Regions from separate parts of the Streptomyces sp. NBC_00038 genome, predicted to be linked through region 2. Evidence: riboswitches for the same ligand, from Rfam matches in the RefSeq annotation. Region 2 holds a riboswitch; each other region holds the start of a gene.
What was found. A riboswitch is a leader RNA that binds a small molecule or an ion and turns the genes downstream of it on or off. The one in region 2 is predicted to bind S-adenosylmethionine.
Positions count from the first base shown of each region.

Region 1 (3,266 bases), on a different contig from region 2:
GCGTTCGTCATCACCAAGCGGATCTGTCTCGGCCTTCAGCGCCGGGACCGGGACAAGGTGCTGCACGGCCGCGAGTCGGGCATCATCAAGCGCCTGCCGCACGGTGAGTTCGTCGAGATCCACGAGCCGCTCAGCCAGGCGGCTCTGCACACGCTCACGGCGCACGAGCAGTACGAGCCGGCCCAGATCGGCCCGTCGGTCGACAAGAACGGTGTCGAGCGCAAGGTGAAGGGCTCGCAGAAGCTGCGCGCCAAGCTCAGCAAGGGCTACTACGGGGAGGACCAGCAGATCCCCAAGCCCACCGTCGAGGAGTACAAGGAGATCACGAGCGGCCACGGCCACCACTGATCTCCCCGACGATCCTCGCTGATCGCCACGGCTGGAGCCCCGTCCATTGCATGGACGGGGCTCTTTGCCGTCTCCCGGGCTGGATAGGGTGGACTCACCCCTACGTACGGGGGTGAGTCCACCCTCGTACCTCTCTGAGAACCCAGGAGCGACCATGAGCGCTGTGAACCCCGCTGGAGGCGACACCGCGGCGGGCCGTTCCTGGCCGGCGTTGCTGAACGGCCTGCTCGACGGCCGTGACCTGAGCGCGGACGACACCGCCTGGGCGATGAACCTGATGATGCGCGGTGAGGCGACCGACGCGCAGATCGCCGGGTTCGCGGTGGCGCTGCGGGCCAAGGGAGAGACCGTCGAGGAGATCACCGGGCTCGTACGGATGATGTACGAGCACGCCAACGTGATCGAGGTGCCGGGGGAGACCGTCGACATCGTCGGCACGGGCGGTGACGGGGCGAAGACCGTCAACATCTCCACCATGTCGGCGATCGTCATCGCCGGTACGGGCGCGAAGGTCGTCAAGCACGGCAACCGGGCGGCCTCCTCCGCCTCCGGCGCGTCCGACGTCCTCGAGAAGCTCGGGGTCAACCTGGAGCTGACGACCAAGCGGGTGGCAGAGGTGGCCGAGGAGGCCGGGATCACCTTCTGCTTCGCGGTGAAGTTCCACCCGGCGCTGCGTCATGTGGGCGCCGCGCGCGGGCAGTTGGGCATCCGTACGGTCTTCAACGCGCTCGGTCCGCTGACGAACCCGGCACGGGTCAAGGCGCAGGCGGTCGGCGTCGCGGACCCCCGCATGGCGCCGATCGTGGCAGGCGTCTTCGCGGAGCGCGGCAACTCCTCACTGGTCTTCCGCGGCGACGACGGGCTCGACGAGCTGACCATCACGTCCACGTCCCGGGTGTGGGTCGTACGGGACGGAAAGGTCACCGAGGAGACCTTCGACCCGAGGGACGTCGGTATCGACCTGGTCCCGATCGAGGCGCTGCGGGGCGCGGACTCCACGTACAACGCGGACGTGGCGCGCCGGCTGCTCGACGGCGAGACGGGCCCGGTGCGGGACGCCGTACTGCTGAACTCGGCGGCGGCGCTGGTCGCCCTGTCGCCGGACGGCGGGCCGCTCGCGGACCAGATCCGCGTAGGGATGGCGAAGGCGGCTGAGGCCATCGACTCGGGGGCGGCCAAGCGGACGCTGGAGCGGTGGGTGGCGGCCACCAACGCGTAGCGCCTGTGGCGACCGACGCGTTCGCGATGCGGAGGGGCCGGACCGAAGAGGTCCGGCCCCTTTCGCGTTCCGGGATCCGGACACGGGTTGCGGTGTCGTGATCGGGTCGCGTAGGTTTTTCGGCAGGTCATGAGTGACAGTCATGAGGCCCCGGCCGACTGTCCAGCAACCCTCCGTCCGTGGCGGGGTGCTCCGGGTGAAGACCAGGCCGTAGGCAGCGAGGTCTACGGCAAGCGCGGACCCCTCGCCCTCGATTGAGGGATGGAGCCCAGGGGTCCTGGTCATTCGAGGGAGCCTTCTGTGAGCAAGCGAATGCGATAGGGCGCAGAGCCCCTCTTCGCACACCCCTTTCACTTTTTCCCGCGCTGAGCCGTACGTCCCCGTACCCGCTCGCGTGGTGATTCCCTCTGCCTCTCACAGGAGCTCGCCATGTCCGTCTCCACCGTTGCCGCCGACCAGACCGTCTGTGCCCAGCTGCCCGTTCTGGGCCGTGATGTCACCGTCCCGCTCGTCACCGGTGGCGAGGTCACGTACGCCGCTCTCGACTACGCCGCCAGCGCCCCGGCCCTCCAGCGCGTGTGGGACGACGTGGCCGCGTACGCCCCCTACTACGGCAGCGTGCACCGTGGAGCCGGATACCTGTCCCAGCTCTCCACCGACCTCTTCGAGAACTCCCGCACCACCGTCGGCGAGTTCCTGGACTGCCGGGAGGACGACCAGGTCGTCTTCACCCGGTCGACCACCGACTCGCTCAACCTGCTCGCCGGGGCCCTTCCGGCCGACTGCCAGGTCTTCGTCTTCGAGACCGAGCACCACGCCTCGCTGCTGCCGTGGCGGGACGCGCGGGTGACCTACCTGAACGCCCCGCGTACGCCGGAGGAGGCCGTCGCGACCCTGGAGGACGCGCTCGCCGGCCGCGACCCGCTGGGTCCGGCCCTCGTCTGCGTCACGGGCGCCTCGAACGTCACCGGTGAGCTGTGGCCGGTGCGCGAACTGGCCGCGGCCGCCCACGCGCACGGCGCGCGCATCGTCCTCGACGCCGCGCAGCTCGCCCCGCACCACCCGGTGTCGGTGCGCGACCTCGACGTCGACTGGGTCGCCTTCTCCGGGCACAAGCTGTACGCCCCCTTCGGCTCCGGTGTCCTCGCGGGCCGCTCCGACTGGCTGCGCGAGGCCGAGCCGTACCTCGCGGGCGGCGGGGCCAGCCGCAAGGTGTCCCGGCGTACGGACGGCGGCGTCGACGTGGAGTGGCACGAGAGCGCCGCCCGGCACGAGGCCGGCTCGCCGAACGTGATCGGCGTGTACTCGATCGCGTCCGCCTGCAAGGCGCTCACCGAGGCCGGCTTCGACACGCTCGTCGCCCGTGAGCAGCAGCTCATCGAGACCGTCCGCGCGGGTCTCGCCGAGGTGCCCGAGGTACGGGTCCTCTCGCTCTTCGGCGACGACGCCCCGCGCGTCGGCGTCATCTCCTTCGTCGTCGAGGGCTGGAACAGCTCGCACTTCGCGGCCGCGCTGTCCGCCGAGTACGGCATCGGGGTGCGCGACGGCCTGTTCTGCGCCCACCCGCTGGTGCGCACCCTCCTCGGCAGCGACCCCCAGACCCAGGGCGAGTGCGGCGCCCCCGAGGCCGCGCCCGGCGAGAAGTCGCTCAACGCCATCCGCGTCAGCTTCGGCGCGGGCACGCCGGACGAGCACGTCG
Region 1 is NZ_JAPELQ010000001.1:2,955,022-2,958,287, reverse strand. Features, by position in the region: gene OG219_RS13590 (cytochrome bc complex cytochrome b subunit) at 1-348, shown strand, start outside; gene trpD (anthranilate phosphoribosyltransferase) at 503-1,567, shown strand; SAM riboswitch class IV at 1,693-1,809, shown strand; gene OG219_RS13580 (aminotransferase class V-fold PLP-dependent enzyme) at 1,997-3,266, shown strand, end outside.
Region 1: it holds a riboswitch for S-adenosylmethionine, as region 2 does, so the genes downstream of both, OG219_RS13580 (aminotransferase class V-fold PLP-dependent enzyme) here and OG219_RS48325 (putative leader peptide) in region 2, are expected to answer to the same signal.

Region 2 (3,266 bases):
GAGCCGCCGACCGCCTTTCCGGCTGCGCGCCGGGGGTGACATCCCGGTCGAGGAGGTCGCGAAGGGCGTCGATGTCCGCGGCGAGGGCCGACGGGCGGAGCGGGGAGTGGCAGGATCCGGCGCGGTCGGTGAGGAGGTCGGCGAGGTCGCGCAGGATGTCGGGCGTGTGATTGCTGACGACGCGTCCGCTCCACCGGTCGCACAGCGCGGGCGCGGTCAGCGGACCGTCGTAGTGGTGCCAGGTCGCCTCGTACGCGCTGCGCAGTGAGGCGAAAGCGCAGGGAGTGTCGGCGGGGCGTGCCAGGAGCGTGGTGGCGACGGAGTCCTTGAGGCCCAGCAGGTCGAGCGTGATGGAGACGCGCAGCGAGAGGGGACAGCGCGCCGACAGATACAGCTCGTAGCGGTGCGGTGCCGGGTAGAAGCCGCCGGCCAGACCGACGCCGATGCGGCTGCGGAAACGGTGCGGGCGCGTGGCGGGTGTAGCGGTGATCCGGGGGCGAGGGATCGCGTCAAGTGAGCTGGGGGCGCACGTGGTTGGGGTACACGCGCGGGAGGTTCCGGTGTTCGGGACGTGCGAGGACAGGGTCTCGGACATGACTCTCCCTGGGACGAGGAGGCCACGGTCGCCTTGTGGGTACCGCGGCGGAACGGAGTGACTGCGCTTCGTACCGGTCCGGACCGCTCGGACTAGTAGGCGCTGGAGACCCGCAACAAATCGATGTGCAGGCGCCTCGTCAAACCGCTCTTGGTCATTCCCACCGGTCCCACACTCGGGGCTCGCCAGACGCGAGACCACGCTTGTCCCGCCGCACCGGCGGAACCCGGTCGTCACCCGGGGCACCCCGTCGCGGTGGAAGGGTTGCCTGCCAGCGGGCCGGGGCCGATAACCGTACGAGCAGAGGAAACCTGCCCGAGGGGCGCTGACAATCGTGACCGTCCTCGTCAGTGTCGGTGCGCTCCGTGAGGCCGTCAAGAAGGCCTCCGGCGGAGTCTCACCAGGTGGTCATCCGGCGCGGCTCAAGCCGGATGCGCGGGGTGGAACAGATTGCGCGGCAGGGTGGTTGTCCCTTCCGGGGAGGCACGGCGCTGTGAGAACGACCATGATCTCCGGGCATTGCGCACCGCTGTGGCCTCCCGTAACGTCCCCAGCAGGTTATGAGCGTCAGCGTCAAGCCCTGGCTTGCTGACCGGCAACCCTCCTTCGCGGCGGGGTGCTCCAGGTGACGACCAGGCGGTGCCCGTCCCGGGTTCCGCAAGCGCGACGCCGGCGGCCTCCAGCCCGCCGAGCCGGAAGGGCGGAGGTGACGGACGTGCAGGCCCTGCCCCGCCTCCGTGTCATGGTTCTCGCCCCGCGCCGCCGCGTGCACCTGTACTCCCGGCCGCACATCGACCTTCAGCGCGTGGCCGGCGCGCTCTGTCGTCCCTGACCTGTCACCTCGCCGCCGCACCCTCTCCGAACCGAGGGCCCGGTGATCTCGTACGGTCGATCAGGAAGGCACCCCAGTCGTGTCCTTGTCATCCTCGCTGCCCTCTTCCCCTCCCTCCTCTCCTACCGCCTCTGCGGTGCACCTCGCTGTGGCCCTCGACGGCGCGGGCTGGCACCCTGCCGCCTGGCGCGAGCCGGTGGCCCGTCCCGGTGAGCTGTTCACCGCCGCGTACTGGACCGATCTGGTCACCGAGGCCGAACGCGGCCTGCTGGACTTCGTGACCATCGAGGACGGGCTCGGTCCCCAGTCCGCGCGCCTAAGCGAACCGGACGGACGCACCGACCAGGTACGCGGCCGACTCGACGCCGTCCTCATCGCCGCCCGCGTCGCGCCGTTGACCAGCCATATAGGACTCGTGCCGACCGTGGTGGCCACACACACGGAGCCGTTCCACATCTCCAAGGCCATCGCCACCCTCGACTATGTGAGCTCCGGCCGCGCGGGCCTGCGGGTGCAGGCGTCCGCGCGGCGGAACGAGGCCGCGCACTTCGGACGCCGTTCGTTCCCGAAGCTCCGCATCGAAGACCTGGAGACCCCGGCCCTGCAGGAGTTGATCGTCGATCTCTTCGACGAGACCGCCGACTACGTCGAGGCGGTGCGCCGGCTGTGGGACAGCTGGGAGGACGACGCGGAGATCCGGGACGTTGCCACCGGCCGCTTCGTCGACCGCGACAAACTGCACTACATCGACTTCGAGGGCAAGCACTTCAGCGTCAAGGGCCCCTCGATCACGCCCCGTCCGCCACAGGGCCAGCCCCTGGTCACCGCACTGGCCCATGAATCCGGAACGGGCGCACCCTTCCGGCTGCTGGGCCGCAGCGCCGACATCGGATACGTCACTCCGCACGACGCCGGGCAGGCACGTGCCATCGTCGCCGCGGTTCGCACCGAACAGGAGGCGGCCGGACGCGCCGAGGAGCCATTGCACCTCTTCGGTGACCTGGTGGTGTTCCTGGACAACAACCCCGCCGCGGCCGTCGCCCGCAGGGAGCGTCTCGACGCCCTCGCGGGCTACCCGTACACCAGTGACGCGAAGGTGTTCACGGGTACCCCTGTGCAACTGGCCGACCTGCTCCAGGAGTTGCAGCAGGCCGGACTGACCGGCTTCCGACTGCGTCCCGCCGTCGTCGGCCATGACCTCCCGGCGATCACCCGGGGCCTGGTCCCCGAACTCCAGCGCCGCGACGCCTTCCGGCACTCCTACGAGGCCGACACCCTGCGCGGTCTGCTGGGCCTCGCCCGCCCCGCCAACCGCTACGCCGCCGCCCACGCCTGAGCCGGAGGGACCCAACTCATGAGCAAGTCAACGGACAAGCCGCTCAAGCGGATCCACCTCGCGGCGCACTTCCCCGGCGTCAACAACACCACCGTGTGGAGCGACCCCGAGGCCGGCAGCCACATCGAGTTCAGCTCCTTCGCACACTTCGCGCGGACCGCCGAACGCGCCAAGTTCGACTTCCTGTTCCTCGCCGAAGGCCTCCGACTGCGCGAACAGGGCGGCAAGATCTACGACTTGGACGTCGTCGGACGGCCCGACACCTTCACCGTCCTCACCGCGCTCGCCGCCGTCACCGAACACCTCGGCCTGACCGGCACCATCAACTCCACGTTCAACGAGCCCTACGAGGTGGCCCGCCAGTTCGCGAGCCTCGACCACCTCTCCGGCGGGCGCGCCGCCTGGAATGTCGTCACCTCCTGGGACGCTTTCACCGGCGAGAACTTCCGCCGTGGCGGCTTCCTCCCGCAGGAGGAGCGGTACTCCAGGGCCAAGGAGTTCCT
Region 2 is NZ_JAPELQ010000002.1:523,934-527,199, reverse strand. Features, by position in the region: gene OG219_RS45470 (glutathione S-transferase family protein) at 1-595, opposite strand, end outside; gene OG219_RS48330 (putative leader peptide) at 688-753, opposite strand; SAM riboswitch class IV at 790-935, opposite strand; SAM riboswitch class IV at 1,152-1,265, shown strand; gene OG219_RS48325 (putative leader peptide) at 1,338-1,427, shown strand; gene OG219_RS45465 (LLM class flavin-dependent oxidoreductase) at 1,507-2,763, shown strand; gene OG219_RS45460 (NtaA/DmoA family FMN-dependent monooxygenase) at 2,782-3,266, shown strand, end outside.

Region 3 (3,266 bases), on a different contig from region 2:
GATGGCCGACAGGCCGGAGACCAGGCCGCCGCCGCCGCGCTTGGCCTGTAGCTCGCCGTCTTCGCGCACGTCGTAGGAGACCGGGCCGCGGTTGGACGCGACGAGGATCTGATGATTGCCGTACGGAGAAGCCATGCCTCGAAATCTAGCCCAGCGCCTAAACGCTCAAACGTTCCAGTCTGCGGGTGGTGGGGGCTGGTCGCGCCCCGCGGCGGAGCCGCAGATGTCACAGCCCCGCGCCCCTAAAGGGGCGTTTACGCAGCCTTGCGTTCCTGGTACTCCGAGATTTCCGCCATCGGAGGCCGTTCCTCCGTATCGACGGAGTAGGTGCGCGGCTCGAAGCCGGACTCCCCCCGTTCGAACTGCGTGATGGCCGGGCGGATGAGGTGGCCGCGGGCCAGCCTCAGCTGGGCCGTGCGGTAGATCGCGGCGGACATCCGGCCAAGGGCCTGCCCGTCCTGGTGCCGGTGCTTGCGCACGCCGACGTCTACCTGGGCGAGCGCGTCCAGGCCCACCAGATGCAGCGCGTCGACGAGCATGCCCAGCTCAACGCCGTATCCGACCGGGAACGGGAGCTGTTCGAGGAGCGAGCGGCGGGCCGCGTACTCGCCGCCGAGCGGCTGGACGAAGCCGGCCAGCTGCGGCCAGTGCATGTTCAGCAGGGGGCGCGCCATCAGCTCGGTGACGCGGCCGCCCTGGCCCGCGGCGGTTCTGCCGGAGGTGGGCTCATTGGGCAGGTTCAGGGGGCGGTCGTACATCGCCTTGACCAGGTCCACACCCGGATCGGTGAGCAGCGGCCCCACGATCCCGGAGACGAAGTCCGACGAGAACTCCTTGAGGTCCGCGTCGATGAAGCAGACGATGTCCCCGCTCGTCACGAGGAGTGACCGCCACAGGACCTCGCCCTTGCCGGGCACGGCCGGGATGCGGGGGAGTATTTCGTCCCGGTGAACGACCCGGGCGCCCGCGGCGGTGGCGACCTCGGAGGTGCGGTCCGTCGAACCCGAGTCGATGACGACGATCTCGTCGACCAGGGGGACTTTTCGCGTCATCAGGTCGCGGCGGATGATGGAGACGATCTCACCGACCGTCGCCTCCTCGTTGAGCGCGGGCAGGACCACGCTCACCGTGGAGTTGGCGGATCGCTTCGCGGCTATCAGCTTCTTGAGCGGGCGGTCACTCACGGACCAGGAGCGCGTGCTCAGCCAGCGCTCGACGTCTTCCAGCACGTGCGGCTCTCCCTTGCGTTCATTGGGATGCTTGTGCCCGTCGCCGCGCCAGCGGTTGGTGTGTCGCTGTCATCTCGCGGTTCGGACGGCTCTCTCCACCATCCAGGCCTTCGGTTACAGTCTTGAACAACGCTGATGACCATCGCATGTCGGGGGTCGTCCAGCCCACAACTGAATACCGCTCATCCAGAGGGGCAGAGGGATACGGCCCGTTGAAGCCCCGGCAACCCTCCAGCTGGTTCTTGTCACGTCGACGTGGTGAGGCTCCCGGCTCGGGAAGGTGCCAAATCCGTCTCACGGCGAAGTGCGTCGTGAGGAAGATGAGGAGAAAGGGCCTCGCCTCCATGGCTGCGCAGACAGATGCAAGCACCACGAACACCGTGACCTCCCCGGATTCCGCGAACTCCGTCGATCTGGGCCCCGCCGCCGCGCTCTCCTGCCGCGAGTGCGGACACCGTGTGCCGCTCGGCCCGGTCTTCGCCTGCGAGGAGTGTTTCGGCCCGCTGGAGATCGCGTACGACTTCTCGGCCTACGACACCGAGGACCTCCGCAAGCGCATCGAAGCGGGCCCCGCGAACATCTGGCGCTACGCGCCGCTCCTCCCCGTTCCGGCGGACGTAGCGGAGAAGCCGAACATCAACCCCGGCTGGACCAAGCTCGTCCAGGCCGACAACCTCGCCCGCGAGCTGGGCGTCACCCCCGGCAAGCTCTTCGTCAAGGACGACTCCGGCAACCCGACGCACTCCTTCAAGGACCGCGTCGTCGCCCAGGCCATCGAGGCCGCGCGCGCGTTCAACTTCACCACCCTCTCCTGCTCCTCCACCGGCAACCTCGCCGGCGCCGTCGGTGCCGCCGCCGCCCGTGCCGGCTTCCGCTCCTGCGTGTTCATCCCGCACGACCTGGAGCAGGGCAAGATCGTCATGGCCGCGGTGTACGGCGGCGAGCTCGTCGGCATCGAGGGCAACTACGACGACGTGAACCGTTTCTGCTCCGAGCTGATCGGCGACCCGGCCGGCGAGGGCTGGGGCTTCGTCAACGTCAACCTGCGGCCGTACTACGCGGAGGGCTCGAAGACCCTCGCGTACGAGATCTGCGAGCAGCTCGGCTGGCAGCTCCCCGACCAGCTGGTCATCCCGATCGCCTCCGGCTCCCAGCTCACGAAGATCGACAAGGGTCTGCAGGAGCTGATCAAGCTCGGGCTCGTCGAGGACAAGCCGTACAAGATCTTCGGCGCCCAGGCCGAGGGCTGCTCGCCGGTCTCCGTGGCCTACAAGGCCGGGCACGACGTCGTACGGCCCCAGAAGCCGAACACCATCGCCAAGTCGCTCGCCATCGGCAACCCGGCGGACGGGCCGTACGTGCTCGACATCGCGCGGCGTACCGGCGGTGCGGTGGAGGACGTCGACGATGAGCAGGTCGTCGAGGCGATTCGGCTACTCGCCCAGACTGAGGGCATCTTCGCGGAGACCGCCGGTGGCGTGACTGTTGGCGTGACGAAGAAGCTGATCGAGAACGGTCTGCTGGATCCGACGCTGACGACTGTTGTGCTGAACACCGGCGATGGTCTCAAGACGTTGGATGCGGTGGCCGGTACGGGGCTTACCGCGACCATTCGCCCCAGCCTTGAGTCCTTCAGGGAAGCTGGGCTCGCGTAAGAGGTCGTTGTTCTTCTGCGGGCCGGTAGGGGCTGGTCGCGCAGTTCCCCGCGCCCCTGAGGGCGACTACCTGACCGGAGGTCATAAGTATGAGCGTCAACGTCCGCATCCCCACCATCCTGCGCACCTACACCGGCGGCAAGGCCGAGGTGACGGCCGAGGGTGGCACCCTCGCCGAGGTCATCGCCGACCTTGAGAAGAACCACACCGGCATCGCCGCCCGCGTCCTGGACGACCAGGGCAAGCTGCGTCGCTTCGTCAACGTGTACGTGAACGACGACGACGTCCGCTTCGAGCAGGGCCTGGAGACGGCTACGCCGGACGGCGCCGGCGTCTCGATCATCCCGGCCGTCGCCGGAGGCTGACCGTCACGCGCGGTGAT
Region 3 is NZ_JAPELQ010000001.1:4,886,825-4,890,090, reverse strand. Features, by position in the region: gene OG219_RS21970 (trehalose-6-phosphate synthase) at 1-135, opposite strand, end outside; gene OG219_RS21965 (glucosyl-3-phosphoglycerate synthase) at 255-1,229, opposite strand; SAM riboswitch class I at 1,409-1,556, shown strand; gene thrC (threonine synthase) at 1,574-2,884, shown strand; gene OG219_RS21955 (MoaD/ThiS family protein) at 2,974-3,249, shown strand.
Region 3: it holds a riboswitch for S-adenosylmethionine, as region 2 does, so the genes downstream of both, thrC (threonine synthase) here and OG219_RS48325 (putative leader peptide) in region 2, are expected to answer to the same signal.